Regions from separate parts of the Epibacterium sp. ABZ3_068 genome, predicted to be linked through region 1. Evidence: riboswitches for the same ligand, from Rfam matches in the RefSeq annotation. Region 1 holds a riboswitch; each other region holds the start of a gene.

Region 1 (7,111 bases):
CTTCAAAAAAAATGCACACCTAGGGCAAAGTTTAATTTCATTTGTCGTTCGACGTAAACTGCGAACCCGCACCCTGTGCAAAACCTTCGCGCAGCCAATCCGAAAAGGCTGTGGCAGGGGCCGTTAACCCGGCAGACGGCGGTGTGATCCAATAAGAGGCGCGCGCATGGATCTCTTGCTCGAAGGGACGGACCAGGCGGCCAGAGCGCAGCGCATGGTCTGAGGTCACCGCATCCCCGAGGCACAGCCCCATCCCGGCCTCGGCAGATGCATACATTGCCAATAGGCCCGTAAAGACAAGGCCAGGCCCCGCAACCGCAAGATCCATGTCGTTTTTGTGCAGCCACTCCTGCCAATCGGTGTGATTGTCCAGATGCAACAACATGTCAGGCGTCAAGCGATCCAATGTGAGCGGCCCGTGGCTATGCAAGAAATCCGGGCTGCAAACCGGAAAGAACGTCACATCAAAGAGACGTTGGGAGCCAGGCGCAGGGCGGTCGGTAAAGACCACGGACAGGTCACAATCCGGCAGGCTCTCTCCCACTGCGACACTGCGCAGTTTCAGCGAAATAGCTGGGTAACGTTCCAGAAATGCCTGAAGACGCGGCGCCAGCCAGGTGGCCGCGAACCCGGATGTAACTGCAATTTCCAGACGCCCTTTTGCCTGCTCCAGCCCACTGTGGGCCTCGTGCAGTATGGCAAGCGCCGGACGGATGGCCGCAACATATCTGCGGGCCTCCGGCGTGAGCACCACGCCCCGCCCTTTTGCAGTGGTCAGGTCAAAGCCCAACTGCGTTTCCAGCGCCTTCAGTTTATGGCTGACCGCGCTTTGGCTGAGGTTGGAGACCCGTGCGGCCTCTTTGACGGATCCGGTACGCGCCAGCGCGTCCAATACGGTCAGCGCGGATATTGGAGGCAAATTCATGCAAGAATCTCATCATTTACCGGAGATATAATCATTAGACCTGCAAATTTTAAATGGGTAGTCAAGTAAGGATCAAGATCCAACCTGAGGGCCATGCCATGGAAGCCAGCTTCTCCCGCCGCAAACTGCTTGAACCTGCTGAGCTACGCGAACTGAATGCGCGCTCAGACCTTCGGGGCTGGATGCAGATCCTAAGCCACATCGGCGCGATTGCTATGATGGCCATTTTGCACGCGCAGGCACTGGGGAGCTACTGGGTCATCTTGACCGGTTTTGTGCTGGGTGTGCTTTTGAATTTCCTCTACGCGGGCCAGCATGAGCTGTCACACGGTACGGTTTTTGCGACAAAGCGGGTCAATGAGATCTGGGGCAGATTGATCGGGTTTGTGATGATCTTCCCGCGCGATTATGATCAGGTGATGCATTTTGCCCACCACAAGTGGACACAGGACTGGGAGCGCGACGGTGAACTGGTTCGTGAGCCATACACGCTCACGACTTATCTGTTGTGGCTGAGCGGCGTAACCTATTGGCGCAACCGCGTTGTTGGAACTGTGCGTCGCGCCCGAGGTATCATCATCGAACCCTATATCCGCGCAGATGAAGAAGCGATGATCATCCGTGAAAGCCGAATTCACCTTGCACTTTATGTGCTGGTCATTGCTGTGTCGGTCGCTTTTGGAAACTGGGCCTGGGCGACGTTCTGGATCATCCCGATGGTTCTGACAAAGCCGGTTCATCAGCTGCAAAACACCATTGAACACCTGGGGTTGAGCCACGAAGACAACATTCTGGAAAATACCCGCAGCACCCGGACAAATGCGCTGATGCGCTGGCTCTGCTGGCAGATGCCTTATCACACTGCGCATCATACATTCCCCTCGGTGCCGTTTTGGAAACTGCGCGAGCTGAACGAAAAAATCGAAGCGAAAATCGGCGGTGAAGTCTGGCGGATGGGGTGGTTTGAGTTTCAGATCGAAGTGATCAAAAAACTCAGCCAGAAAGATGAAAGCCAATATCCGATGAATGAGGTCTGGGTGGTGCCGGTCAATGGTCGCAGCATGCGGGTGGAAGCGGAATGAACCAAACGCTGGATGTTTATACGTCGCTCTGGGCGATGCAGCCTCATGACCAGACCGGCATAAAATTGCCCTATGAGCAGGTTGTGGAGATGGTTGCCGGTGCCGGTTACAAAGGCATGGCGCTGGATTTTGGCGCAACCCCGGTTGAGGATGTCAAACGCATCCAACCGATGATGGCCCGCGCTGGTCTGACTCCCTTTTTGGTGGATTTCCCCAAGACTGTCGAAGGGCTGCGTCCGACGTTGAAAATGGCCAAGGACTTTGGCGCGCCCTTTGTCGTGGTCATTGGTCAGGTCATGCCGCTGAGTGTGGACGGCATGATCCCCGTTATTCGGGCCTGGATTGAAATGTCAGAACAGGAAGGCATGCCAATCCTGTTTGAAACCCATCGCGACTGTATCACCAACGATTTGTTCAGCACATTGTGCCTGCTGGATGCGATCCCGGAAATGCGGATGTGTGCCGATCTCTCTCATTATGTGGTGGGGCGTGAAATGGCCTGTCCGATCCGTGAACGCGACGCAGAACATATGAGCCGTATTCTGGCCCGTTCCGACAGTTTTCAAGGGCGTGTTGCAAGCCGCAGCCAAGTGCAATTGCAACTTGATTTCCCCCAGAACCAACAATGGGTTGATATGTTCAGGGCCTTCTGGCGCGAAGGTCTGAACGGGTGGAAAACCCGCAATCCCGAGGGGTCTTGTGTGTTCCTGTGTGAATTGGGCCCGCCGGATTACGCGATGACTGGGCCTGATGGCATTGAGCTTTCAAACCGTTGGGAGGAAGCGCTGCAGATCAAGTCCTGGGTCGAACAGATCTGGGCAGACCTCAGTCAATAGCGCGTCGTTATCTCTTGCCTGTTCCTGCCGTTGCACCAACAGGTGGGCGCATTTGGAAGTCGTTTCTTCACCCTTTCGTTTCCTGTATCGCTTGTGCCTCATGGCTTCGGCTTGAGACGGTAGCGAAAGTCACAATGGCTGGCGCCCTGCATTTTGGTCTGTGTGCGGGTCATTTCAATGTCCGGATTATAGCCGATGCAAAAGTCGCCATCTCGATTGCAGGATAAGAGGTGGCCGATGTCACCTACCCCCATCTCTTGGTACATTTCCGCATAACGACAGCGCACGACGTTGAAGTCCATCTGGTCCCTGGTCATGGTCAAGGGCTCGATCTCAAGAGCGCCCTGTCGCGTCCAATTGGGCAAAATGTCGGCAAAGTCCTTGAGGTCCGGCACATGTCCCAGGGCGTCGGCCATCATCTGCCCCTGCTCGATGGCCGATTTTGAACAGGCCTCACCGATAACCGCTTCGGCTTCGTCACGCCCGGACCGTTCGCTGATCACGTCAAAAACATGTTTCAGGACCATCGCTTCGATCTTGCGGCGCAACAGGATCGGAATGTTGTGGATGTCCAATCCTGTTGCATCATCTTTGTCGGTCATGGTGCGTCCTTTCAAAAGCTGGGTTTACATGACCCGATAACAGCGCCGCCGACAATCTTTCTGCTTCCGCGCTAACAGTGAAGACCTGCAGCCTTGCGGTCTGGCCGGACTTTGTTGCGGCTCCTGCTCAGCGCTTCATGGGCCTTTTGGCCATTCCGGCTGCCTGTTTCCAGCTCAGGGGTTTGCAGGGAAACTTGACAGAGACAATAGGGATTGGCAGAGACGGGGACGATGGTTCCCGCGACGCCCAAGGCAATCCGGGATGAAAAGGGAACACGGTGCGGCGTAGCCAAAAGGCACCAAATCCGTGACTGCCCCCGCAACTGTGAGCGGTGAGCTCTCTGTCAGGACCACTGGTCGGCTTTCGACCGGGAAGGGACAGAGCGCAGTGACCCGCGAGTCAGGAGACCTGCCATCCAGATATTTTTAAACCCGGACGGGGCGTCCGGACGAAAGAGTTGTGCGATGTGGCCATGTCACTGCCGCATCCCCTGTTTTCGTCGTCCCCCCGGTTCTGCGGAGGGCAGAATGGCTGAGAACACACAATGCAGAATTGCGGTCTGCATCAGTTGCAAAGACAAGGAAACCCGACGCCAGCCGGGCTTTGAGCTGATCGACGCTTTGCACACGGCCATCGCAGAGGATCCACGCCTTGCAGGCCACATTGGTGTCGCAGGCGTCGCCTGTATGGCAGGATGTGACCATCCCTGCACCGTCGGGTTTCATGGCGTGGGCAAGGCAACATACCTCTTTGGCGATCTGAACGCGGACGCGGACGTGCAGGATATCCTTGTCTTTGCGCAGCAATATGTAACCTTGGGGGACGGCTGGTGCTCCTCTGTTGATCGCCCTGGAAAACTGCGGAAATCCACCCTGGCGCGCGTGCCGGCCACGTTGTTTTCCGCCACCGAGCAGCCGGAGCCCGCCGCATGAGCGCAGCTGAGCTGACTATTGAAAATGTCTCCTGGGGAAGCGGGCGGGCGCAGCCTTTGATCCTGCATCCGACCTCGTTTCACCTTGCTCCAAGGCGGGTGATGGGTGTTGTCGGCGCAAATGGCGCGGGCAAGACGACCTTGCTGAGGCTGCTTTATCGTTGGGTCAAACCAACACGTGGCCGCATCACAATCGGCGGAGACGACATCTGGTCCCTGCCCCCGCGATCCTGCGCCCGCAAGATTGCCGCCGTTTTACAGGAGCAACCTACAGATTTTGCGCTGTCGGTGCGCGATGTTGTGGCGCTGGGACGTATCCCGCATCGCCAGGGATTTGCCGTACCGGGCAAAGGCTGCGCAACCGCTGTGGAAAACGCCCTGTGCCGTTTGGATCTGGATCACCTGGCATCGCGAGCCTTTGGCACCCTGTCCGGCGGAGAACGTCAACGCTGTATGGTCGCACGCGCGCTGGCCCAGGAACCGCAGGTTCTGGTTCTGGATGAGCCGACCAACCATCTGGACATCCGCCATCAGCTGGACGTGCTCCAACTGATCCGCGAACTGGATATGACAATTGTCACCTCCTTGCACGATCTGAATATGGCAGCGGAGGTCTGCGACGACATTCTTCTGCTGCATCAAGGGCAAAGCATCGCCTTTGGCCCGCCTGCCGAGGTGCTGTCCTCGGAGCGTGTGTCCACTGCCTTTGATGTACATGCCCGCGCCGAGTGGCTGTCAATCAGCGCCCGGTCGCATCTCACCTTCCACCTTTCCAAATCCAAAACTGGACCAACCCCATGAAATTGACGATCTCCCTGCTTGCCCTTGTTGCCTCGACCGGTGCCGCACTGGCTGAAACCACTGTCGATAGCTGCAACCGTCAGGTCAGCTTTGACGCGCCGCCCAAAGCTGCCGTCTCCAACGACGTAAACCTGACCGAAATGATGCTGGTTCTGGGGCTGGCGGACAGAATGGTGGGCTACACTGGTATTTCGGGCTGGAAGACCCTGGACAAAGATATGCGCGCAGGCATCGAAGAGCTACCCGAGCTGAGCGCCAAATACCCCACCAAAGAGGTGCTGTTGGGCGCGGATGCGGATTTCTATTTCGCGGGCTGGAATTATGGTATGAAAGTCGGCGGCGAAGTCACGCCAGAAACTTTGGATCCATTTGACATCAAAGTATATGAGTTGACCGAAAGCTGCATCCACATCGGTGACAAACCCAAGGTTTCCATGGATGACATGTATAACGACATCCTGAACCTTGGCCGCATTTTTGACGTCGAGGACAAGGCGGCGACCCTGGTGGATGGCTACAAAGCCGAGCTTGAAACCTTTACGGCCTCGCTGAACGCCGGTGATGAGCCGCTGCGTGTTTTTGTCTATGACAGCGGCGAGGAAAGCCCCTTTACCGCTGGCCGTTACGCCATGCCAACTGCGTTGATCGAAGCCGCCGGCGGCACCAACATCATGGATGATTTCGAGAAAAGCTGGGCCACGGTCACCTGGGAAGAAGTGGTGGAGCGCAATCCCGAGGTTGTGGTGATTGTGAATTATGGCAATGTAACTGCCGAAGAAAAACGCGCGTTCATGATGAACAACCCGGCCTTTGCGGATATGGACGCCGTGAAGAACGACCGGTTTGTTACGCTGGAATATGTCGAGGCGACGCCTGGACCGCGCAACATCAAGGCAATCAAAAAGCTCGCCTCTGCCTTTTGGGCAGAGTGAGCAGATCTGCCGGAGTGAGACCCGAATTCATGACCGATGCCACCCTGTTACCCCCCAAAAAACCGCGCCTGCGGTTTCCCCGCATCTTCTGGGGCCTCATTGGGGGTGCGGCACTTCTGGCGTCGGTCAGCTTTGCGGTTGCGGTCGGGGCGGTCTCCATACCTCTCGCCACCGTCTGGGGCGTAGTGATGGAGCACCTGACGCCGGGTCTGATTGAACCAACCTGGTCCAAAGGGCGCGCGGCCATTGTCTGGGACATTCGGTTTCCCCGCGCGTTGCTGGCGGCCTTGGTGGGGGCAGGTTTGGCAATGGTTGGGGCCGCGCTTCAGGCGGTCACCCGAAACCCGCTTGCTGATCCGCATCTTTTGGGCATTTCCTCCGGGGCGGCCTTTGGCGCGATCCTTGCGCTGTTGCATACCGGGTTGTTTCTGGGCCTCCTTACGGTCCCGCTTATGGCTTTTGCCGGGGCATTGGGTGCCACAGTGATGGTGCTGGCTGTTGTCAGGTTTACCGAAGCCTCCGGCGCGGACCGTTTGGTGCTGGTGGGCGTTGCCGTGTCCTTTATTGTGATGGCCGGCGGTAATCTGCTGATTTTCATGGGCGATCCACGCGCGGCCCACACGGTTGTATTCTGGATGCTGGGCGGGCTCGGCCTCGCACAGTGGACACATCTGATTTATCCGGTGGCGGTGCTTTTGCCCTGCGGTCTCTGGATCTGGCTGCACAGCGATGATCTGAATGCGATGACAATTGGCGATGAAACCGCCGCCACCTTGGGTATTCCTGTACGCCGCTTTCGGCTGCAGATCTTTGTCCTGGGGGCGCTGATGACCGGCACATTGGTCGCCTTTTCCGGGATCATCGGCTTTGTCGGCCTGATGATCCCGCATGTGGTGCGCCTTGTGGTCGGCGGCGACTATCGCCGGGTCCTTCCACTGTCGGCCCTGTTTGGCGCCTTGTTCCTGATCTGGGCCGATATTGCCGCCCGCACCGTCATGGCC
Region 2 (7,111 bases), 1.2 Mb from region 1:
TACGCAGCCCTGAACCTCGGTGCCCTCTAGGGCTTCCTGGCGCAGGCGCACGTAGTAGACGGTCTTGATGCCCTTCTTCCAAGCATAGATCTGGGCTTTGTTTATGTCGCGGGTTGTGGCCTCTGCCGGGAAGAACAAGGTCAGCGACAGGCCCTGATCCACATGCTCGGTGGCCGCCGCATAAGTGTCGATCAGAGCCTCGGGGCCGATCTCATAGGCGTCACGGTAGTATTCCAGATTCTCATTGTTCATGAAGGCGGCAGGGTAGTAGACGCGGCCGATCTTACCTTCTTTACGGATCTCGATCTTGGACACGATCGGGTGAATCGAGGAGGTCGAGTTGTTGATATAGGAGATCGAACCGGTCGGCGGCACAGCTTGAAGGTTGCGGTTGAACAACCCGTGTTTCATCACATCGGCTTTCAAAACCGCCCAATCCTCCCGCGTTGGAAGGTCAACACCGTCAAACAGCATTTTGACGGTTTCGCTTTCGGGCAACCAGTCGCGGTCGGTGTATTTGTCAAAGAACACGCCAGAGGCATAGTTGGAACACTCAAAGCCCTTAAAGCTTGTGCCACGTTCCTTGGCAAGGTCACAGGACGTTCGGATCGCATGATAGGCCACAGCAGCAAAATAGACCGACGTGAATTCCACACCTTCAGCGCTGCCATAGTGCACCCGTTCCCGAGCCAGGTAGCCATGCAGATTCATCTGCCCAAGACCAATGGCGTGACTGTCATCATTGCCTTTGCGCACAGATGGCACAGAGTCGATAGCCGACATTTCAGAAACCGCGGTCAGCGCGCGGATCGCAGCACCCACGGTGCGGCCAAGGTCGTTGCCATCCATTGTTTTGGCGATGTTCAGCGAGCCAAGGTTACAGGAAATATCACTGCCCATTTTGGCATAGCTGAGATCATCATTGAACTCAGACGCCTCGTTTACCTGCAGGATTTCGGAACACAGGTTGGACATGTTGATCCGGCCCGCAATCGGGTTCATCCGGTTCACCGTGTCCTCAAACATCACGTAAGGGTAACCACTCTCAAACTGGATTTCGGCGATTGTCTGGAAGAACTCGCGCGCGTTCACCTTGGATTTACGAATGCGTTTATCGTCGACCATTTCCTCATATTTCTCGGTGACCGAGATCTCGGAAAACGGCACGCCATAAACCTTTTCCACATCATGCGGAGAGAACAGATACATCTCCGCGTTTTTCTTGGCCAACTCAAAGGTGATGTCCGGGATCACGACGCCAAGCGACAGGGTTTTGATGCGAATTTTCTCATCTGCGTTTTCACGCTTGGTATCGAGAAAGCGCATGATGTCTGGGTGGTGGGCGTTCAGATAGACCGCACCGGCCCCCTGACGTGCGCCGAGCTGATTGGCGTAGGAGAAGCTGTCTTCGAGCAGCTTCATGACCGGGATCACTCCAGACGATTGATTTTCAATGCCTTTGATCGGAGCGCCGTGTTCGCGGATGTTGGTCAACAACAGCGCCACACCGCCACCACGCTTGGATAGTTGCAGCGCCGAGTTGATGCCTCGGCCGATGCTTTCCATGTTGTCTTCCAGCCGTAGTAGGAAGCAGGAAATCAACTCCCCACGTGAGGCTTTGCCAGCGTTCAGGAAAGTCGGTGTCGCAGGTTGGAAACGGCCTTCAAGAATTTCCTCCATAAAGGACATCGCCAGCGCTTCGTCGCCACGCGCCAATGTCAGAGATGTCATCACGACGCGGTCTTCATAGCGTTCTAGAAACCGCTGCCCGTCACGGGTTTTGAGCGTGTAGGATGTGTAATACTTGAACGCTCCAAGGAAGGTCGGGAAGCGGAACTTCTTTGCATACGCCTCATCCCAGATCTTGCGCATGAAGCTCTTGGAGTACTGATCCAACACCGCCTCTTCATAGTAGCCTTCGCTGACAAGATAGCCGAGCTTTTCCTCCAACGAGTGGAAGAACACTGTGTTCTGGTTGACGTGCTGCAGGAAATACTGGCGCGCCGCCATGCGGTCAGCGTCAAATCGGATTTTGCCGTCCCCGTCATAAAGGTTCAGCATCGCGTTCAAAGCGTGATAGTCCAAAGTGCTCAGCTCACGGTCGAGCATAGGTTGCCCCCCAATTTTCGCAGCCCGTCTGTGACGCGGGCGATATCCGTTTCAGTGCCTGCCAGCTCCAAAGTGTAGAGCAGCGGCACGTTGCATTTTTCAGAGATGATGCGGCCCGCAAGCGCGTAGGTCGTACCGAAGTTTCGATTGCCTGTACCGATCACGCCACAAATGTGCCTGCGCCGCCGCAGGTCATTGAGAAACCGGATCACCGGTTTGGGCACCGCTCCTCTGCCTTGTCCATCCGCATAGGTCGGACACACCAAAACAAAAGGCACATCCACCGTCGGCAGCGGCGCTTCCGGCTCTATCGCGATGCGCATAGAAACCCAACCGAGCCGCGTCACAAAGCGGTGTGTGTTGCCAGAAGCGGACGAGAAATAGACAAGTGCCGGATCGCGGCCCGCCACGTTAGGAGGCCAAACGGGCAATCATGTCTGGGCGGAAGCCAGACCAATGTGCTCCGTTGGCTTCCACTACCGGGGCTTGGCGATAGCCCAGTTCAGTCACACGGGTCAGCGCGGAGGTATCTTCGGTCAAATCCACTACATCGTAGCTGATGCCTTTAGCATCTAGTGCACGTGTTGTGGCAGTGCATTGTACGCAAGCGGGTTTGGAATAAACGATGATGCTCATCTGTCCTCTTTCTGTTTTCTGTTGTCAAAGTCGAGGACACAGTGCAGGACAAACCCATTGCACGCCCCCGAACCCTCCGTTCGTGGTCTTTTTTGTGCTGACGGCAGGTCTCCTGACTCGCGGATCTATGCTTGGCTGGCCTTCCCGAAAGCAGCACTTTCAGTGGCGTGTTCAACCTTGCTCACCGCTTACAGTTGCGGGGGCAGTGCCGGATTTTCACCGGCTTCCCTCTTAGCCTTCGAGTAGAATCGAAGGAACCGAAGCAACACCATATTGGGTATATAGGAAGGCCACCGTCAACATATAGGTTTGGGTTGACATTTTCTTTTTTAACCCCGGAAGGCAGCCAAAGCTACACAGAGAACGGAACTGGGTACATTGCTTGTGAAACAATCGAGTGCAAAAAACTGATTTGGGATCGTTTCGACCAAATTGCAGCCCGTAATTTTAGACACATCGCACATGGCTTAGTCGAATTCGAAACGGTAGGGCTTTCAACAGAGTCTTCATGTGATACGGGTAAACAACTCTAGGCGAAGCAACCGTTCGCGCAGGCCGCAGCGAAGGGTTTCGCTTTCAGTTGATTCTGTGGAAAAACAACGTGTTGCTGGCGCAGAAAATAGCGTTTCAAACAAAGCGCGAGTACCTTTCTGATCAGGCTTTGCGCGTTTGCTGCGGTGCAGGAAAGATCTTCGCCAGTTTGCGGAGGTTTTGGGCGGTGGCGGCGAGGAGGAATTCATCGTTTGCGCCGCATGGACCGCGCAATCGGAGCCGCCCCAACCCGAGGATGCGTTTGAGGTGGGCAAAGAGCATTTCCACCTTCTTTCGTAGTCGCATCGAGATCGCATATTGCTTTGTTTTGGCAATGTCGCGGGCGACCTGACGGGCATCTTCGTATTCTTCGTGAGTGATCTTGCGTGCGTCGGCGGTGGGACAGCACTTGGCTTTGGATGGGCAGGCCTGACAGGTCAGCTTAAGGGCGCGATATCGCGAGACAGCTTTGCCGGTTGGGCCCCGGTTCGGGTCAGAGTAGTTGCGGCAAAACTGTTTATGCAACGTAGAAATCTGCGGGTGCATTGTCTGGCGTGGCGCAGTGCGGCTTTGAACTTGGCCATTTATGGTAGATGCAGCTAGACAAGAGGACAAATTCTCAGGCCGCAGGACTGAGCTGCCGTTCGCCTTAAAGATGACAATGGCTTTCGTCAGCCTCAAGCGAGCTTTTCGCCTTGTTCATTGGCGTAGAAAGGGAACCTGAGATCGGTGTCGATGCCGAGATAGAATATGCCACAGATCGAACGTGGCACCCGGCCAAATATCAGCGAAAATCTCCAAAGTCCCCGGCGTGATAAACCAATGGCCGCGCGGCTTGATCGCATCTCAAATGGGTAACAGCCCCAAGAAAAATCGTATGATCCCCGGCATCCCATTCATTGGCTATATCCGCACTTAAAACAGCTGATGCACCGCGTAAAGTGGCAAGGCCCTCCGCGTCCTCAAAGAGGTTTTCCATTTGACTGTAGGTTTGTCCTGCAAAATGCAAAGCATGTTGCCGCATATCATGGCTAAGGATGTTCACGGCGAACCGGCCAGATCCCCGAAGCTTTTCACGCAGCTTTGACCGCTTGGAGAGCGAAATGGCGATCAATGGCGGATCGAGAGACACGGACATAAACGCGCTGACGGTTGCGCCGTGTACACCGTCCAACGTGCGCGTGGTGACGACGGTCACACCGGTTGCAAAACGCCCGCAACAGTCGCGAAATGCACGTGGATTAATGGAGCGAGGAGTGGGAACGTCATACATTGTGCATACTTTTGACAGGTCGGGGAGATGCGCTTGCCTACGTGGGGTGGCAAGCGTGTTTTTCTGAAGGGGCGGCTTGGCTGGGCGCACTTAGGCGGCGGCCGAGTGGCCCGCGAGTTCTTTGCGGATGATCTCCGCTCCTGCACCTAAGGCGTACAGCTTGCCTTTGGCAACATCGCGAGGCAGCGGTGCCATGCCGCAGTTCGTACAGGGGTAAAGCTTGTCCGCATCCACGTATTTCAATGCATCGCGCAGGGTGCCTGCAACCTCTTCGGGGGACTCTATGGTGTGGGTGGCCACATCCACAGCGCCCACCATAACCTTCTTGCCCCGGAGCAATGCGATCAACTCCAGCGGAACATGGGAGTTATGACACTCCAGAGAAATCAGATCGAGCGTGGATTTCTGGAGGTTCGGGAAAATTTCCTCATACTCACGCCACTCGGATCCAAGCGTCTTTTTCCAATCGGTATTGGCCTTAATACCATAGCCATAACAGATATGCGCAGCGGTTTCGCATGTGAGCCCTTCACTGGCGCGCTCTAAGGCGGCAATGCCCCAATCATTGGCCTCGTCAAAGAACACATTAAACGCGGGCTCATCAAACTGAACGATATTGACACCGGCTGCCTCCAGCTCGCGCGCTTCCTCGTTGAGGATAACAGCAAATTCCATCGCCAGCTTTTCGCGGCTTTTGTAGTGCTCATCATAGAGGGTGTCCACCATGGTCAGCGGCCCTGGAAGCGCCCACTTGATTGGGGCATCCGTCAGCGACCGCAGGTATTTCACGTCGTCGACAAACACCGGCGTGTCGCGAGATACCGCGCCCACCACCGTTGGCACGCTGGCGTCATAGCGGTCGCGGATGCGCACGGTTTTGCGCTCGTTCATGTCCACGCCGGTGAGGTGCTCGATAAAGGTTGTCACAAAGTGCTGACGGGTTTGCTCGCCATCACTAACGATATTGATCCCGGCGCGTTGTTGTTCCTCAAGTATCAGACGCAGCGCGTCCTTTTTGCCTTCGACAAGCGCGTCGCCTTCCAGCTTCCAAGGGGACCAGAGTGTTTGTGGTTCGCTGAGCCAAGCGGGTTTGGGAAGGCTGCCTGCGGTGGAAGTGGGGAGAAGATTGGACATGATAGATTACCTCGTGCGTTTCGTATGTTTATGCGCTTATTGAGCCGCAAATTGTGCGGACCATGCGTCCAGTGCGGCGCGGTGGGGCTTGATGAAATAGGTTTCGGCAAATTTGCCCTGTTCAATCGCCAGTCCAGTGCGTTCTTCCCGATCGTAAACCACCTGTGTGAGGGAGAAATCCTGATGGCAGAGGCTCGGCCGAAAGCACTGCCCGGCAACAGAGTTCGCATTGTAAATCTCGGGCCGGTAGATCTTTTGGAAGGCTTCCATTGTGCTCAGCGTACTGATCAGCTCCAGATTGGTGTAATCATTCAGCAGATCGCCGATAAAATAGAACGCAAAGGGCGCCACGCTCTCAGGCGGCATAAAGTAGCGCACCTTGAGGCCCATTTTCTGAAAATACTGTTCCGTCAAAGAAACGGTATCGGGCGCGTATTCCACGCCCAGAACAGGGTGGGTATTGGCCGTGCGGGTATAGGTCTTATTGTCTGACACGCTCAGACAGATCACCGGAGTCTTACCGAAATGAGCTTTGTAGGTATCAGACGACACGAAAGCCTTGAAGATCTGGCCATGCAGGTCGCCAAAATCATCCGGCACGCTGAAGCCACTTTTGCCTGCATTGTATTCGCGCAGGCGGATGCTGAAATCATAGTCGCGTACATAGGACGAAAAGTTATTGCCGACGATGCCCGCGATCTGCGCTCCGGTGTGATTGTCATTGATCGTTGGCTTGAGCACTTCGATCGCAGGAAAACCCGCCTCTTGCCCCGGGACCTGAATTTCGGCTGATATTATATCCAACTGCACAGCATAACGGTCACCTTTGGGGTTATCCCAATAGGCCAGATCGTTGAACCGGTTTTCGATCATCTTGAGCGCGTTGCGCAGGTTCTCTTGACGATGCGCGCCCCGCGCCAGATTGGCGAAATTTGTTGTTAGCCGCGTGTTTTCTGTTGGTTCATAGGTTTCATCAAAGGGAATGCTCTTGATCATAAAGTCAAAACCGCTGCCCATATTTCATTCCTCTTACAGTCCACTCTGCGCCATCGCGGGTGCCGCGAGACCTGTGCTGTTTATGAGGGAGGGAGGTCGCTAAGAAAAATGACTTCTCTTTGGGTGAGCATGACACCTTGTCATGCGTTTAGGTTGACCGTTCAGCTTCGGCCGGAAAAGGCGGAAATTTGTCAAATTGCAATGGTGCTCGCCAGATCCACGAACCCTTGGAGATAGTCCGCAGCATCATCCTCACGAAATCCAAGGTTGATCGATTTTGTGATGCCAGTGCCGAGGCGTAAGCCCCGCACATCCGCGACCTCTCGCACCAGCCAATCTGGCGTTGCACTGACCGCTTGCCCCGAAGCCACAAGCAGCAACATCAGATCGGTGGTTTCAACCGTGCGGTGGCGGCGCGGCATGGCATGTGCA
Region 3 (7,111 bases), 380 kb from region 1:
CTGATTGAAAGCGACGGCGAGCTGATCCTGATCGAGCAAGACGGCCGGCTTTTGCGCCAGCCTGCTGAACGGCCGGGCAATTTCGTTGCCGATCTGGCTGACGGCCCGGTCAAAGCGCATCTTTCTGATATGTCCCCATTACGCTGCCTGTTGAATTTGGGTGAGGGAAAAATCACTGATCAGCAGTTTAGGTTGGTGGACGACGAGGAAAAGACCCACCTGCGCGTGAATGAGCTTCGCTTTTCAGTTGATGAGAAGAATGTGAGCCTTCTGGCGCTGACCCCGGTGCGTGGTTACGGGAAAGCGCAAAAACAGGTTGCAAAAGGTCTGTCGGACTTTGGCGCAACGGGAGTTGCTCCGGGTGAAATTGTCTCGGTTCTTTTCCCGGATCTCGTGCCTTATGTTGCCAAGCCCAAACTGGTTTTTGGCAGTGACACCTCGGCATTTGTGGCGGCCAATCGGATCATTGCCTCCTATCTTGCCGTAGCCCGGCAAAACGAGCCCGGCACCATTGCGGATTTCGATACAGAATTCCTGCACGATTACCGGGTTGCCCTACGCAAAATCAGATCCGTTCTGAGCCTCTTTAAGGGTGTCTATGGCGAGGCCGCGACCACCGATCTTAAACAACGGTTTTCTGATCTGATGGCTCCAACCGGGCCGCTTCGGGATTTGGATGTCTACCTGCTCGAACAGGATCTCTATTTCGACATGCTTCCGGAAAACTTGCACGAAGGTCTGCGCCTGATGTTTGCCACTTTTAAGGCGGATCGCGCTGCGGTGCTGGCCAGCGTTGTCAAACGTTTGAAGAGTGTGGCCTATAACCGAGAAATGGCAGATCTGCAGGCGATGTTTGAAGCGCCTGGAGTGGTTGTCCAAGGGCCGCTTGGCGGGTTGGCTGTTGGGGATTATGCACAAAAGCTCATTTGGAAGCGCTACCGCAATGTCTGCAAAACTGCGGCCAAGATCGACGACACAACACCCGATGAGGATGTGCACGAGCTACGGATTTCTTGCAAAAAACTTCGGTATCTGATCGAGTTTTTTGCCCCTCAGTTCGACGCCGCGGAAATCAAGGCGATTGTGAAACCGCTGAAACGGCTGCAGGACAACCTGGGCCTGTTCAACGATTATTCGGTACAGCAGGAATCTCTGCAGGAATTGATTGAATCCGGCCGTCTGAAAGGGCGCACCGCCTTGATGGCGGCGCAAAGCATCGGCGCGCTGATCTCCATCCTGCATGGGCGACAATTGGAAGAACGCGCCCGTGTTGTGCAGAGCTTTGCACAGTTTGACAGTCCGGAAACCCGTCAGAAGTTTCGTACATTATTTCATGAGAGAGGGGCGCAGTCATGAAGATTATCGCTTGTTACAGCAACAAGGGTGGCGTGGGAAAAACCGCCTCGGCTGTGAACTTGGCCTATGCCTATGCGCAATCGGGAGCGCGCACGCTGTTGTGTGATCTGGACCCGCAAGGGGCATCGGGTTTCTACTTCCGGGTTAAACCTTCGAAGAAACTCAAGGAGGGGAAGTTCTTTGAGGACGTGGAGCGGTTTACCAAAGCTATCCGGGGCAGCGATTACGAAAACCTGGATATCTTGCCGGCGAACCTCACCTTCCGGGATTTTGACATTTTTCTGTCCCGAATGAAAAACAGCCGGTCGCGGCTGAAGAAAGCACTGAAGGGTGTTGACGGTGACTATGATGTGATCCTGTTGGATTGCCCGCCGAACCTTTCGGTTTTATCCGAGGCCGTGTTCAAGGCGGCTGATCACATTGTGGTGCCGGTTATCCCCTCTACCCTGACAGAGCGAACCTTTGCGCAGTTGGTGGAATTCTTTGACGAACAGGGGTTGAACGCCAAAAAGCTGAAACCCTTCTTTTCGATGGTGCAAGCGCGCAAAACTCTGCATGCGGACACCATCGAACGCATGCGCAAGTCTTACAAAGGCAAGTTCATGCAGACGCATTTGCCGTTTTCCACAGATGTCGAAAAAATGGGCGTGCACCGTGAGCCAACGCTGGCATTTGCCGGCAACCGTCCGGCCGCAAAAGCCTATAGATCGCTTTGGCAGGAACTGGACAAGCAGACCTGAGGAGGGCGCGATGCAAGAGATAGAACGAAAGTTTCTGGTGCGGGATTTGCCCGATTTGACCGAGGCAAAGCGGACAGAAATACGCCAAGGCTATATCACTCATCCTTCTGATGCTGTGGAAATGCGGCTGCGCCAGAAGAACGCTGCGTTTGTGATGACGTTCAAATCCGGCGAGGGCACCGTAAGAACCGAGCGTGAGGCCGCCATCACCCAGGAACAGTTCGACACCTTCTGGCCGGAAACCGAAGGGCGGCGGGTGGAAAAGATACGCTGGAGCGCTTCTTTTGCAGATGGGCTGATCTATGAGCTGGATGTGTTCGAAGGCACCCTGGACGGGTTGGTTCTGATCGAGGTGGAATTTGATACTCTGGAGGCTGCAGAAGCCTTTGAGCCGCCAGAGTGGTTTGGCGCGGATGTGACCGACGACAAACGGTATAAGAACAAGAATATGGCGGTGAACGGTCTTCCTGTTTAAGGCATGGCTTTGCGCAACAAATAGATGTCCATGAGCCAACCATGCTCGGCCCGTGCTTCGGTACGGGTCGTTTTTATTTTTTCGGACATTTCTGACAACGGCCCTGCAATCGAGATTTCATTCTCCATCCCCGCATAGGCGGTCCACCAGATTGTTATCCCATCCTGTGGCAAAGTCTGAAAGGAACATTGCCCGTCCAGCATGATGATCAGCGTGTCGGCCGAAGGAGGCCAGCCGTGATCGCGCAGCTGTCGGCCGGTGGTGATGGTCACAGCTTCGTTGATCTGGTTGAGGGGTTCCACATGCGCAGCAGTCAGCGCCTGGATCGACGTGATGCCTGGGATCACATGCACCGCTATATTGCCCCTGGATGTCAGCCGGTCTGCGATCCGCATGGTGCTGTCATACAGGGAAGGATCTCCCCAGACAAGGAAGCCAACAGAGCCGCCTTTTGGTAGGTGCTGCGTGATATTCAGCCACCAAAGATCAGCAATCGCGTCATGCCAATCGTCGACTCTTGTGCGATAATCCTGGGTTTTTTCATCACGGGCCGGCAGGTCAAATTCTACAATCTGTGGGCCGGGTGCCTTGATCACTTCGGAACAGATGGCCTGGCGCAGGGCGGCCAGATCGTCTTTGCCCGCGCCTTTGTTTGGTATCAGGATCAGATCAACCGCGTTCAGCGCCTCAACGGCTTGCAAGGTCAGATGCTTGGGGTTGCCGGTTCCGATGCCAACAAGAGAAAGCGTGAACTGTGCTGCGGTCATAAGGGGCTCCAAAATGAAACACGGCCCCTGTGATGGGGCCGTGCGATCAAAAGGTCAACGGGTCAGGCAGCGATCAGGCTGCGTTGAACAGGCGTGGTGTGACCAGACCAGCGCGTTCCAGGCCACGCAGAGATTTGGCTGCGAACAAAACGGCCAAATCCGCAATCGGTTCGATCAGGACAACCAGCATATAGGCTGCACCGAAAGAGAAGACAGAAGCGAGGTTTTCAGCACCAAAGCCCTGACCGTAGAAAGCCCAGAAGGCCACCCATGCAACAACGCCGCCCTGATATGCGGTCGACAGGGCCAGAGCCTGCGAATACTTCAGGTCAACATAGGCGGTATTCGGGGCAATGATCCGGGTCGCCAGCGCGTGCAGGGCAAACAGGGGCACAAGAAGGGTTGTCAGGTTGATTGCGTATTGCGGTAGATCGATGGGTGCAAAGAACACGCCCTGGATCAGCAGACCCGCCGCCAGACCAAAAGCGGCCGGAGCAGCACCGAGGATGAGGAACAGGGTTGAGCCGAGAATAAAGTGGACTTCGGACACTCCAACCGGGAAATGCGGCAAGAGTTCAAAGAACACAAACACGCCCACAGTAGCGATCAGCGCACGCACGGCGTAGGACACGATATTGGTTTTCTTCAGATCGGCAAAAGTCTCTTTTGCCGCGTAGGTGACTGCGCCAGCAGCTGTTACATAAGACAGCGCAATTTTCGCACCATCAACGATACCTGGTTCGATATGCATTATATTCTCCATACCGCCATCCCCGGCGGCTCAAGTTATGTCGTGGTATGGCCGGTCTCCTGACTTGTGGCTCAAGCGCGCAGTTTGCCCTTCCCGAAGAGTTCCCTTCAGTGGTGATGCAAACCCGCTCGCCACACACAGTCGCGGGGGCGGTTGAGGCTTTGGGTGCCGCGATTGGGTCCACCCGTCCTCATTCCCGTTTCAGCCCACAACGCTTGGCGTTGGAATTGGGCACCATATCCAGTTCATCTGCCATCTGACGTCGAAAAAGGTCAAGCTCGAATCTGCCAGTTGGGCGCAATTTTGCGACAAAAGTCGGGTGATGGATGTAATAAAATTACACGCGATTTATGGGGCTTCGGCCAGCGGACCATAGAGGATCAGGACCGGGGCCTGTGTCTCCAGTTTTGGCAAAAGGTCCGGTAAAGTGCCAAGTTTTTCGCGCCGCAGCTCCTGTTCGGGCGTAGAGACCCCGGTTGCCAGAAGGGCTGGAGTTTCGGGCGACATCCCGTGCTCCAGCAACTGCCCAGCCAGTGCCGCAAAGGTGCGTTTGCCCATATAGACCACAGTTGTGGCCTCCGGATCGGCCAGCGCCGCCATGTTCATCTCTTCGGGCAAGGCACCGTTTGCACTGTGACCTGTGATGTATTGCAGGCGACGCGCTGTCATTCGTCGTGTTAACGGGATGCTGGCCGCCGCTGCCGCGGCAGACGCCGCTGTGACGCCGGGTATGATTTCAAAGGCGATACCGGCAGCGCGCAGGGCGGTGATTTCTTCTTCAAGACGGCCAAAAATTCCGGCATCTCCCGATTTGAGACGCACCACATTTGCACCGGATTTGGCGTAGTCCACCAGAAGGCGGCTCACGTGGTCTTGCTTCGGTGAGGGGCGCCCTGCACGTTTGCCCACGCCCACCAGATCCGCGTCCTTGGAGGCGTGACCCAGAATGGGGCCGGAAGACAGGTCGTCAAACAGGATGGCGTCCGCCGCCTCAAGCCGCTTCACGGCCTTGACGGTTAGCAGTTCTGGGTCGCCTGGGCCAGAAGAGACAAAAGAGACAAAGCCGGTCATGCCTTTTCTCCGGTGATCAGATGGAAGAAGGTACCGGTCACGTGGCCTTTGATCGATCCGGTTTCTGGCACCGGATTGCCATCGGCGTCAAACACATTTGCCAAAGGTGCGTCGGGTTCGTCCAGAATGCTCGAGTAGTGGAACTCGTGGCCGCGTAATGCGGTTTCGGCCGCAAAACCCGGCATGGGACTCTGCAAAACAGCGCGGCGATAGCCAAGATGAAATCTGCGTTTTTCGTATGAGGTCACAAGCCCCAAAAGCCCGGCCATCTGGTGGCGGTTACCTTCCTTGTCAATCAAAGCTTCCCCAAGCGCCATATAGCCACCGCATTCACCATGGACTGGTTTTGATGCCGCGTGTTTCTGGAGGCCCTTACGGAATATCTCTGCTGCAGCCAGCGTGCCCCCATGCAGTTCCGGGTAGCCACCCGGAAGCCAAACAAGGTCGGCGTCTGCTGCAGGCGCTTCGTTGGCCAGAGGCGAAAATGGTAGGATCTCGGCGCCGGCCTGTCGCCAGCCTTCCAACAGATGTGGATAGGTAAAGGAAAATGCCGCATCGCGTGCCAGCGCAATGCGTTGGGCCGGAGGTGTCGGAAGCGGCGCAGCTGGGGCATCGGGGCCGGCGAGGGCTGCGGCTTTGATTGCGTCCAGATCTACGTTGGAGCGCAGAAAACTGGCGTAGCCTGCGATGGCACTTTCCAGGTCCGGATGCTCAACGGCCTGAATCAAACCCAGATGCCGTTCTGGCAGGGCTAGGTCACCACGACGGGGCAGGGAGCCGAGCACTTTTACGCCTGCACGTTCCATGCCGAGCCGCGTCAGGCGTTCGTGCCGGGGGCTGGCAACCCGGTTCAGGATGACCCCGGCAAAAGGCAGATCCGGGTCGTAGGCTTTGAACCCCAGCGCGGTTGCTGCGGCGGATTGGGCCTGACCGCCCACATCAATCACCAACACAACCGGCCAGCCCATTCGTTTTGCTGTTTCGGCGGAGGAGCCAAAACCGCTTTGTCCGCGTGTGGCCACCCCGTCAAACAGCCCCATGGAGCCTTCGGCAACGCAGATGTCCGCGCCTTTGGCCTGGGTTGCAATGGCATTCAGCAACCCGTCGTCCATCGCCCATGTATCAAGGTTGAAGGAGGCCCGTTTGGCGGCAGCGAGGTGAAACGCCGGGTCGATATAATCCGGGCCACTCTTGAATGGCTGCACCGTCAGACCATCCTCAGCCAAGGCGCGCAGAAGGCCCAGCATCACTGTTGTCTTGCCGGTGCCAGAAGATGGGGCGGAGATCAGGATACCTTTGGCCATTATTCAGTTCCTTCCGGAAAGCGCGGGTCCGTGCCCACCGGGCGGTACCGGCGGTCATAGTCGCCGGCATAAAGGCAGCTTTCGTCGAACTCTTCTGCGCCGATGGCGCGCCCCACGAGGATCAGCGCTGTGCGGCCCCGTTCGCCTTGGGTCGCGTCCTCAAGTGTTTCGAGTGTGGCCTTGACGATGCGCTGATCCGGCCATGTCGCACGCCAGATTACGGCCACCGGACAGTCCGCGCCATAATGCGGTGTGAGGTGGGCTATTACATCTTCGAGCACATGAACGCTGAGGTGAATGGCCAGGGTTGCGCCGGTCTTGCCGAAATTTTCCAGCGTCTCGCCGTCCGGCATCGCCGAGGCGCGGCCGGAGGTTCGGGTTAGAACCAAAGACTGGGCAACTCCCGGTAAGGTCAGTTCGGCCCCCAATGCTGCCGCAGCTGCGGCAAAAGACGGCACCCCGGGCGTTACGTCATAGGGAATGCCTTCTGCGCGCAGGCGGCGCAGCTGTTCGCCCATTGCTGACCAGACCGAAAGATCTCCGGAATGGAGACGGGCAATGTCATGGCCTGCTGAATGGGCGGATTTGATCTCATCAATGATTTCATCAAGTGACATCGGAGCAGTGTTCACAATCCGAGCGCCCGC
Region 4 (7,111 bases), 1.2 Mb from region 1:
ACTTTCCGCAGCCCGATGGCCCTTGGACCCCGATGATATCGCCGCTACTGACTGCAAGGTCTGCACTTCTGAGCGCCGACGTGCGCCCTTTGTTGTAGCTGGCGCTGACGCCCTCCATGCGCAGGATCGGCGACGCATTGGTGGCTCGTTTTCGCTCGGGCAACCTCTCCAATGCAGCCAAAAGACGCCGGGTTTCGGGATGTTGTGCGCGGGTTTTTAATGCGGAGGGTGCGCCTTGCTCTACCAAATGTCCGCCATGTAGGATACCGACCCGATCAGCGTTTCTGAGCACCAATCCGATGTCATGGCTGATCAACACAACAGCTGCGCCAAGCGACCGCAGAGCGGTCAGTACGGATTGCGCCCGGTCTGCGTCAAGCGCGCTGGTCGGTTCATCGGCAATCAGGATAGGTGGTGTAAGGGCACTTGCGGCCGCGATGGACGCACGTTGAAGCATCCCACCGCTCCACGTATGCGGATGCTGATGCATCCGGGCCTCCGCCTCAGACACGCCCAGGCCCGACAACCGCTCCGCAATCTTGGACCAGGACGTCGAAAGGCCCTGACACCGCCAAGCCTCGGCCACGTGGTCGCGCACGGGACGCAAAGGATCGCAACTCTCCCAAGGGTTCTGGGCTACAAAACCGACTTGCCCGCCGCGCACCGCCCGCCAGTCCCGCGCGTCGGCACGCGTCATTTCGCGACCCTTAATCAAGAGAGACCCACCCACCTTTGTCCCGCAACGGTGGAGCCCTGCAAGCGCTTTTGCGATGGAGGACTTACCTGCACCCGACCCGCCAACAAGGGCGAAGCACTCGCCGGGTTTCAAAGCGAAAGATACTCCACGAACTGGCGTCGCCCCGCTTGGATAGGTGACTGTGAGATCTTCGCACTTGAGCACTGCCTCCATCAGAACGCCTCCTGCGGGCTTGCGACGTCACGCAATGCATTGCCGAGCAGGTTGGCCGACAGGATCGACAAAAAGATCGCGAATGCCGGTGCAATCAACAGCCAAGGTGCAATCGGAAAGAAAAGACGCGACTCCGACAAAAGCGCCCCCCATTCGGCAGCTGGCGGTTGCACGCCTAGGCCTAAAAACGAAAACCCGGAAATGATGCTGATCATGATCCCAAGCTGCAACGTGGCGTATATGCCCAGTTGCAACGCGACGCCGGGCAGGATGTGACCCCAGATGATCCGCCAACCTGGAACGCCGGCCATCCGGGCCGCGATCACATGGGGGCGAGCGTGGGCATCTAGCGACAGCGACCGAGCAAGCCGCGCATAGTAGGCCCATTCGCCAATCAGGATTGCGATGAGCAGATTGAAGAGGCCGGGACCAAGAAGTCCAAGCACGACAAAGCCCAGCACCAACGGCGGCAAGGTCATGGTGATATCGACCAGACGCATCAACAAGACATCCGTCACGCCGCCCGCAAGGGCCGCGAAGATGCCCACGCACAGACCAATGAGGAAAACGGCCCCGAGGACCAACAAGGCCGCGCCGACGGAGCGTTGTGCGCCATCCATCACGCGGCTGAACATGTCGCGCCCCGTCGCGTCGGTCCCGAACAGGTGAGACGGGCTTGGCGGCTTCAACGCGTTTGCATAATTCGGCAGGTCTGGAGGATGTGGTGTCCAAACTGTACCCAAGAGAGCAAACAGCAGTAGAAACGCTCCGAGGAGCAGCCCGGTGTGACCCGAACGGTGCCGCCAGAGCCGCTTGAGTAAACTGCGCTCTGCAACTGTGGAAACGGAGGGCCGTACAAGCTCCAGCACTGTCATGAGCCTTGTCTCCTCAAACGAGGATCGATGACCATGGCCACAACATCCACAAGCAGCGATGCCGCCACATAGGAGAGGGCTGCGATCAGCACATAGCCTTGGATCACCGGGTAATTGCGGGATATGAGCGCTTCCAACAGGTAAGCCCCAAGGCCGGGCCAGGTGAAAATTGCCTCAATGAGGGGGGTGCCACCGATCAGCGCGCCAAGGCTGATCCCGATAGCCGTGAGGAAGGGCAACAGGGCATTGGGCAAGGCATGGCGCAGAAGGATGCGCCATTCTGAGGCCCCGCGTGCGCGGGCCACCTCGCTATAGCCGCTCGCCATCGCCTCCAACAATCCTGCGCGCAGCAGTTGGGTCCAACTGGCCGCGCGGTCCAAACCGATAATGAAGGCAGGGATGAGCGCGGCAGACCAGGACGGTTCCGCCAAAACGCGACCGAACTGGAAGCCCACAACGACGAACGTCAGCGCCAAGAGTGCAAAGACAAAGGTCGGAAGCGCGGCACCAATCTGCGTGTAAAGCCGGATCAGATGGTCGGGCCAGCGGTCTTGGAAGGCGGCGGCGATCACCGCTAGGACCAGCGAAAAGGCGATCGAGAACACCAAAGCAAGCCCCAGCAACATCAGAGTCGCTGGCAACCGCTCCATGAGCTCCTGCGTGACCGGCGCCTGGCTTGTAAAGCTTTGCCCCAGATCACCCTGAAACACGCCACTCAGCCAGGTTATGAACTGAACAACCAGCGGTTCGTTCAATCCCAGCGCTTCGCGCGTGGCTTCGATTTCCTCAGAGGTAATGTCTTGCATGCCCCGCCCCAAAAGCACCCGTTCGGCCACATCGCCGGGCGCAAGCGGAAGGATCGCCCAGACGATCACACTGGCGGCCAAAGCCGTCAGGAGGGCCTGGGCGGTCCGCAGGAGGACAGCGACCGCAAGGCCGCCGCGCTCTATTATGGTTCGTAACCAAGTCACTGTTTCGGAGCGGTATCGTACTTGATATGGTTCCACGCCACGGCGGGGACGTAATTGGACCAAGCATCGCTTGTGAGCGCGCGTTCAACCAGGATCGTTGCATTGAACACATAGGGATCCTCGTCAACAAGGATCGTTTGAATCTCGCGCAGCAATTCGTAGCGCGTTTCCTCGTCAACAGTCACATCCAGCGTCTCAATGAGCTTTTGGATACGATCGTTGCAATAGCCGCCGTAGTTCCGGTCGCCCTCGCAAGCAACGTAGCGGTTCAGGAAACCGCTGACCGAGCCGACAGTGGCAGTGCCCGTTGCAACCATTGCCAGGTCCCAGTCAACCAGATCGTTCATGGTCGCTTCCGTGACGCTATCGACCGAGACGATCTCGGATTGGATTCCGATGGCGGCCAAATACGCCTGCATCGCCGTCGACAGTGGGACCAGGTCGGGCTGCTGCGGATAGATCATCAACGTGACCGACAATGTCTCCCCGTCACGCCTGCGCGTGTCTCCATCGCGGAGCCAGCCCGCCGCGTCGAGGAGCGCATTTGCCTCATCCACGTCATAGCGATAGTTTTCAACCGCCCAAGGGAAGCGGGGGTTGTACAGCGATGTGGCCGGAATCTTTGCGCCATGAAATACATCGTTTGCAAGCTCCTCGTAGTTCACAGCCAGCATAACGGCTTTGCGCACCGCAATCTCTTCGAAGGCACCGTTGGTCACATCCATGGCGGAGAGGAACCCGCCCGTTGAGGGGGCCCCAAGAGCAAGGTTCACGTTGGGCGTCACCGCAAACACCGGGGCGGCGGCAATGGGCGGATAAAGGGCGATGTCCACTTCGCCGTTTTGCACTGCCAGAATGCGTGCGTTCACATCCGATACAAACCGCAGCTCAAGGCCGGCCATAGCTGGGGTGCCTTGCCAATAGTCATCGTAGCGCTCTGCAATCATACGCTGGTCGTTCAGGTCCACAACCTTGTACGGTCCTGTGTGGATTCCCGCCCCCTCAAGCGCCTCATAGTCCTCACCTGCGGCCAAAACCGGCGCCACATCGATGATCATAAGACGGCTCTCATGGGCCAAGATGCTGGGCATCTCGGGAACCGGCACGCCGGTATTCACGGTGATTTCCAAAGGGCCCGTCTGCGTGAATGTCGCTTCAGCAGGTAAGACGGCCTGTGTACCCGAATTGCGCGCGCGGTGGTATTCGATTGCTGCCAATACAGCGGGGACGTCCATGACCTTGCCGTTCTGAAAAGTGATGCCGTCTCGGATCGTGATCACCCAGGTCGTATCATCGGTACGTTCAACGCTTTCAGCCAGCCAGGGCGTGATCGTCCCATCAGGCTGAAACTTCATAAGCAGTTCACCTTGACCGAACTCTTGCATCCAGAACCCTTGGCTGACCGGGTCCATGGACCGGATCTGAAAGCTTGTCGCCATCTTAATGATGTCCTCAGCCAGGGCGGGAACCCCCGCCAGCGCAACCGCGCCGCCGAGCAAGAGGGATTTGAGTGTCATGGATTTGTCTCCTAAATTTAGGCCAGTGTCGCGCATGCCGCCTTGGCCGTATGAAATCTGAGGTCGTCCGCAGTGCCGCCATATACCAGCACCTCGCGCACGAAACGGCGCGTGGCCGTAACGTCGGGCAGCCGGTACCAGTGGCCATGCGGGTAAAGCGCCAGCACAGGGCCGCGATTGCAGGGGTAGATGCAACCGGTTCGCGTTGTCAGGCAGCGGTCGAAAACACCCGCCGCCTTCAGCTCGTCTTTCAGCATATGGGTGAAAGACGCCGCCCCATGGATCGCACAGCGCGGCCCAGTGCAGACCAGAAGGTGAAAGTCAAAATCGGGAGGATCATTCCACCCGGGTTTGCCCAAGCGCGGGGTCACCCCCTCAATGGGTTTGGACGGATCAGGATGCGCCAGAGAGGCTGCCGTGAAGGCCTCCAGAGCATCGGTGTGGCGTGCAGGGTCCGGCCCCAGCTCCAACCACGTATCCGCGTTTTGCCCGCGCGTTCGCCACTCCGCCATAACGCCCGGCAACCACGCCAAAAGGCCTTCTGGAAATGGGATACCAAAAGGCTGCACCCGGATGCGACGGTGACCTTCGGCCCGCATAGCATCCAGAGCGTCCATCAGGCTTGGGCCGCCTTCTTCCAGACGGATAAGGCGCGCAGGGCGTGACGTGGCATTGAGTGCGGCCGCTTCGAGCCGCTTCAAAGCCCCTTTGCTCAACGAATACGCTGACACCACTAACAAGATCGCGTCCGCATCAGAGGCTTTGCCTAGCCGGTGTTGGGTGACGTCCATCCGATCCTCCGCGACGATGCAGGGGACCAAAGGAATCCGAAGCTCAGTAAAGGTAATCTGGCCTTTGTCATCTCGGTTCTCCTTCCCGGACACCCCGCCCGGTTTGATTTGCGTTGAAGCACCAAAGGTGCCCGAGATGGCAGGTCTCCTGACTTGCGGGTCCTTGCTTCCTCAAACCTTCCCAGGCCACAAACGTTTGGGCCCAGTGGTGTTTCAGAGGTCGCTCACCGCTTACAGTTGCGGGGGCAGTCACGGAGTTGGCGCCTTTTGGCTACACCTCACCGTGTTCCCTTTTCATCCCGGCAAAGGCTTGTGCCAACCGGGAACCATCGGCGCCAATTGAGATCAAATTGCGAACACGGTCAAGATCAAGAATAAGCAAAACGGCCAAAAGTGTTTTGTAATGCTAAGTTACAATCTTAGCCCCGACTGAGCGGCGACCCTGTTCACCTCGTGCATTTTGTTCGAGCCGTGAATGTCCCGTGCGGTTACAGCGTTGCGCCGCTCGATTTGAGGTTTTGTGGCTTCACGATAATGCTGCGCTTGCACAGGTCCAGATTGCCCGCGTCTGGTTGGTCTGATCGCAGCTCGACGAGAACAGGGGCGACAATCGAAATTGACGTTGACGAGTAGCTGCTCTGACGACACATTCCGCACTGAAGATAGATCGGCGCGACAAGGGCTGTGTTGCACAAATCGGTGCTTGACCGAACTTCGCCTTTCCCCGGACAGACTTATCCTACGGGCTCTGTGACGGGTATGCCAATAGCTGTGTAACGGTTGAGCACCGCGATCCGAACGAGAAGTTCGGCAACTTGTCGGTCGAAGTCTCGAGCCATGAGGCCTTGGCCGAGGAGTTTGACGCAGTTCATCCATCGACCGGCAGTGCATTTCGGCACGAAAAGCCACGAGAGGTTTCATTTCTGCGCGGCTGCGGCGGTAATAGCCGGTCAGTTTTCACCATAAGGCGCGACCGAGATATTGGCACGCTCTCTCGGCTTCGTTTCGTGCGATGGCGCCCGCTGTCTTCGGCTTCCAAAGCTGCGCATTCTTGCGCGGAGGGATGATGGCGGCGGGTCTCATGCACGCAGCCCGGACAGTCGCGACCACCCTTCCCGAGATTGGCTCAAAGCGTTTACCGCAGGGATTTCCCCCTATCTTACAGAGGGCGAGCGCATTGTTGGTGAGAACCTCTACGCGCGCCACTCTGTCGTATATGATAAGCTGCTCTCATACTTTTGGGCTTCGCTTGGATCGTGGATGAAGAGGTTCAACCGTCGGATTCGACTTTGGCTCGGTTTGAAGAATTGCGCGTGCAAGTGGTTACGACGCTCTATCGCGGCCCGTACCGGAATGGCCTTTTTGACGACCTTGCAAAGTCGCTCGATCTGACGAGGCAGGAGGGGTTCGTAGCTCGCACGGCAGAAGCATTCAAGGAAAGGGCGATGCCAGAAAACGTGGGTAAGTATGTGAGGGAAGGACACGTCCAGTCAGAGGTCCATTGGATGAAGGCCGAACCCATACCTAACAAGCTGGCTGACTGAACAGCTGCTTTGTCCGCATGGTCGCCCTTGATGAATAGCATGTTAAATGTCCGCTGTAGCGAACATCGATAGTCGCACGATCTTGCTACGATTGGACCTTACCTCATCAACAACCGGGGTGTTATTCGCGGCTAACTGTGCAGATGAGAGACATTCCGATGCAGTTACCTGATGATGGGGGCGAATATCGGGGATACATTCGATCTATGATATATCAACTTATAACCGGTTATATCGCATGCTGGATGTAACCGGCTATAGGTCATGTTGACCAATACTGCGCTTTGCATGAGTGACCGTACCGGATTTTAAGGTGTCCTCACTCCACATTAGCCAACGGCCCTAAAAAAAAGCCGTTGGCATGGTTGGGTTACGGTTTAGGAAATATGGCTTTCTTCACCGAATAGGGCAGTCTTGGGATTTTTGAAAAACGAACCGATCTGGAACGCATCTCCACCTGAGAACCGGATCAAGAGGGCGCATGCGGCTAGAAATGCAAACTC

The links. A riboswitch is a leader RNA that binds a small molecule or an ion and turns the genes downstream of it on or off. The one in region 1 is predicted to bind cobalamin.
Region 2: linked by a shared signal. The riboswitch ahead of nrdH (glutaredoxin-like protein NrdH) and the one ahead of ACXAEW_RS02850 (DUF1636 family protein) in region 1 are both predicted to bind cobalamin.
Region 3: linked by a shared signal. The riboswitch ahead of ACXAEW_RS01150 (energy-coupling factor ABC transporter permease) and the one ahead of ACXAEW_RS02850 (DUF1636 family protein) in region 1 are both predicted to bind cobalamin.
Region 4: linked by a shared signal. The riboswitch ahead of ACXAEW_RS08785 ((2Fe-2S) ferredoxin domain-containing protein) and the one ahead of ACXAEW_RS02850 (DUF1636 family protein) in region 1 are both predicted to bind cobalamin.

Annotation. Positions count from the first base shown of each region.
Region 1 covers NZ_JBSWUV010000001.1:604,882-611,992, forward strand. The annotation lists gene ACXAEW_RS02830 (LysR substrate-binding domain-containing protein) at 38-925, opposite strand; gene ACXAEW_RS02835 (fatty acid desaturase) at 979-2,007, shown strand; gene ACXAEW_RS02840 (sugar phosphate isomerase/epimerase family protein) at 2,004-2,843, shown strand; gene ACXAEW_RS02845 (L-2-amino-thiazoline-4-carboxylic acid hydrolase) at 2,942-3,445, opposite strand; cobalamin riboswitch at 3,661-3,876, shown strand; gene ACXAEW_RS02850 (DUF1636 family protein) at 3,974-4,378, shown strand; gene ACXAEW_RS02855 (ABC transporter ATP-binding protein) at 4,375-5,178, shown strand; gene ACXAEW_RS02860 (ABC transporter substrate-binding protein) at 5,175-6,110, shown strand; gene ACXAEW_RS02865 (FecCD family ABC transporter permease) at 6,140-7,111, shown strand, end outside.
Region 2 covers NZ_JBSWUV010000001.1:1,818,455-1,825,565, forward strand. The annotation lists gene nrdE (class 1b ribonucleoside-diphosphate reductase subunit alpha) at 1-2,109, opposite strand, end outside; gene nrdI (class Ib ribonucleoside-diphosphate reductase assembly flavoprotein NrdI) at 2,091-2,519, opposite strand; gene nrdH (glutaredoxin-like protein NrdH) at 2,521-2,745, opposite strand; cobalamin riboswitch at 2,831-3,022, opposite strand; partial or broken gene ACXAEW_RS08740 (transposase) at 3,400-3,795, opposite strand; gene ACXAEW_RS08745 (flavin reductase family protein) at 4,061-4,549, opposite strand; gene ACXAEW_RS08750 (methionine synthase) at 4,640-5,683, opposite strand; gene ACXAEW_RS08755 (DUF1852 domain-containing protein) at 5,720-6,700, opposite strand; gene ACXAEW_RS08760 (LysR family transcriptional regulator) at 6,871-7,111, opposite strand, start outside.
Region 3 covers NZ_JBSWUV010000001.1:225,603-232,713, reverse strand. The annotation lists gene ACXAEW_RS01170 (CHAD domain-containing protein) at 1-1,356, shown strand, start outside; gene ACXAEW_RS01165 (ParA family protein) at 1,353-2,096, shown strand; gene ACXAEW_RS01160 (CYTH domain-containing protein) at 2,107-2,571, shown strand; gene cobF (precorrin-6A synthase (deacetylating)) at 2,568-3,338, opposite strand; gene ACXAEW_RS01150 (energy-coupling factor ABC transporter permease) at 3,412-4,089, opposite strand; cobalamin riboswitch at 4,122-4,343, opposite strand; gene cobA (uroporphyrinogen-III C-methyltransferase) at 4,438-5,160, opposite strand; gene ACXAEW_RS01140 (cobyrinate a,c-diamide synthase) at 5,157-6,464, opposite strand; gene cobM (precorrin-4 C(11)-methyltransferase) at 6,464-7,111, opposite strand, start outside.
Region 4 covers NZ_JBSWUV010000001.1:1,827,008-1,834,118, forward strand. The annotation lists gene ACXAEW_RS08765 (ABC transporter ATP-binding protein) at 1-910, opposite strand, end outside; gene ACXAEW_RS08770 (ABC transporter permease) at 910-1,785, opposite strand; gene ACXAEW_RS08775 (ABC transporter permease) at 1,782-2,756, opposite strand; gene ACXAEW_RS08780 (ABC transporter substrate-binding protein) at 2,753-4,273, opposite strand; gene ACXAEW_RS08785 ((2Fe-2S) ferredoxin domain-containing protein) at 4,291-5,064, opposite strand; cobalamin riboswitch at 5,186-5,410, opposite strand; partial or broken gene ACXAEW_RS08790 (hypothetical protein) at 5,799-6,135, opposite strand; gene ACXAEW_RS08795 (DoxX family protein) at 6,986-7,111, opposite strand, start outside.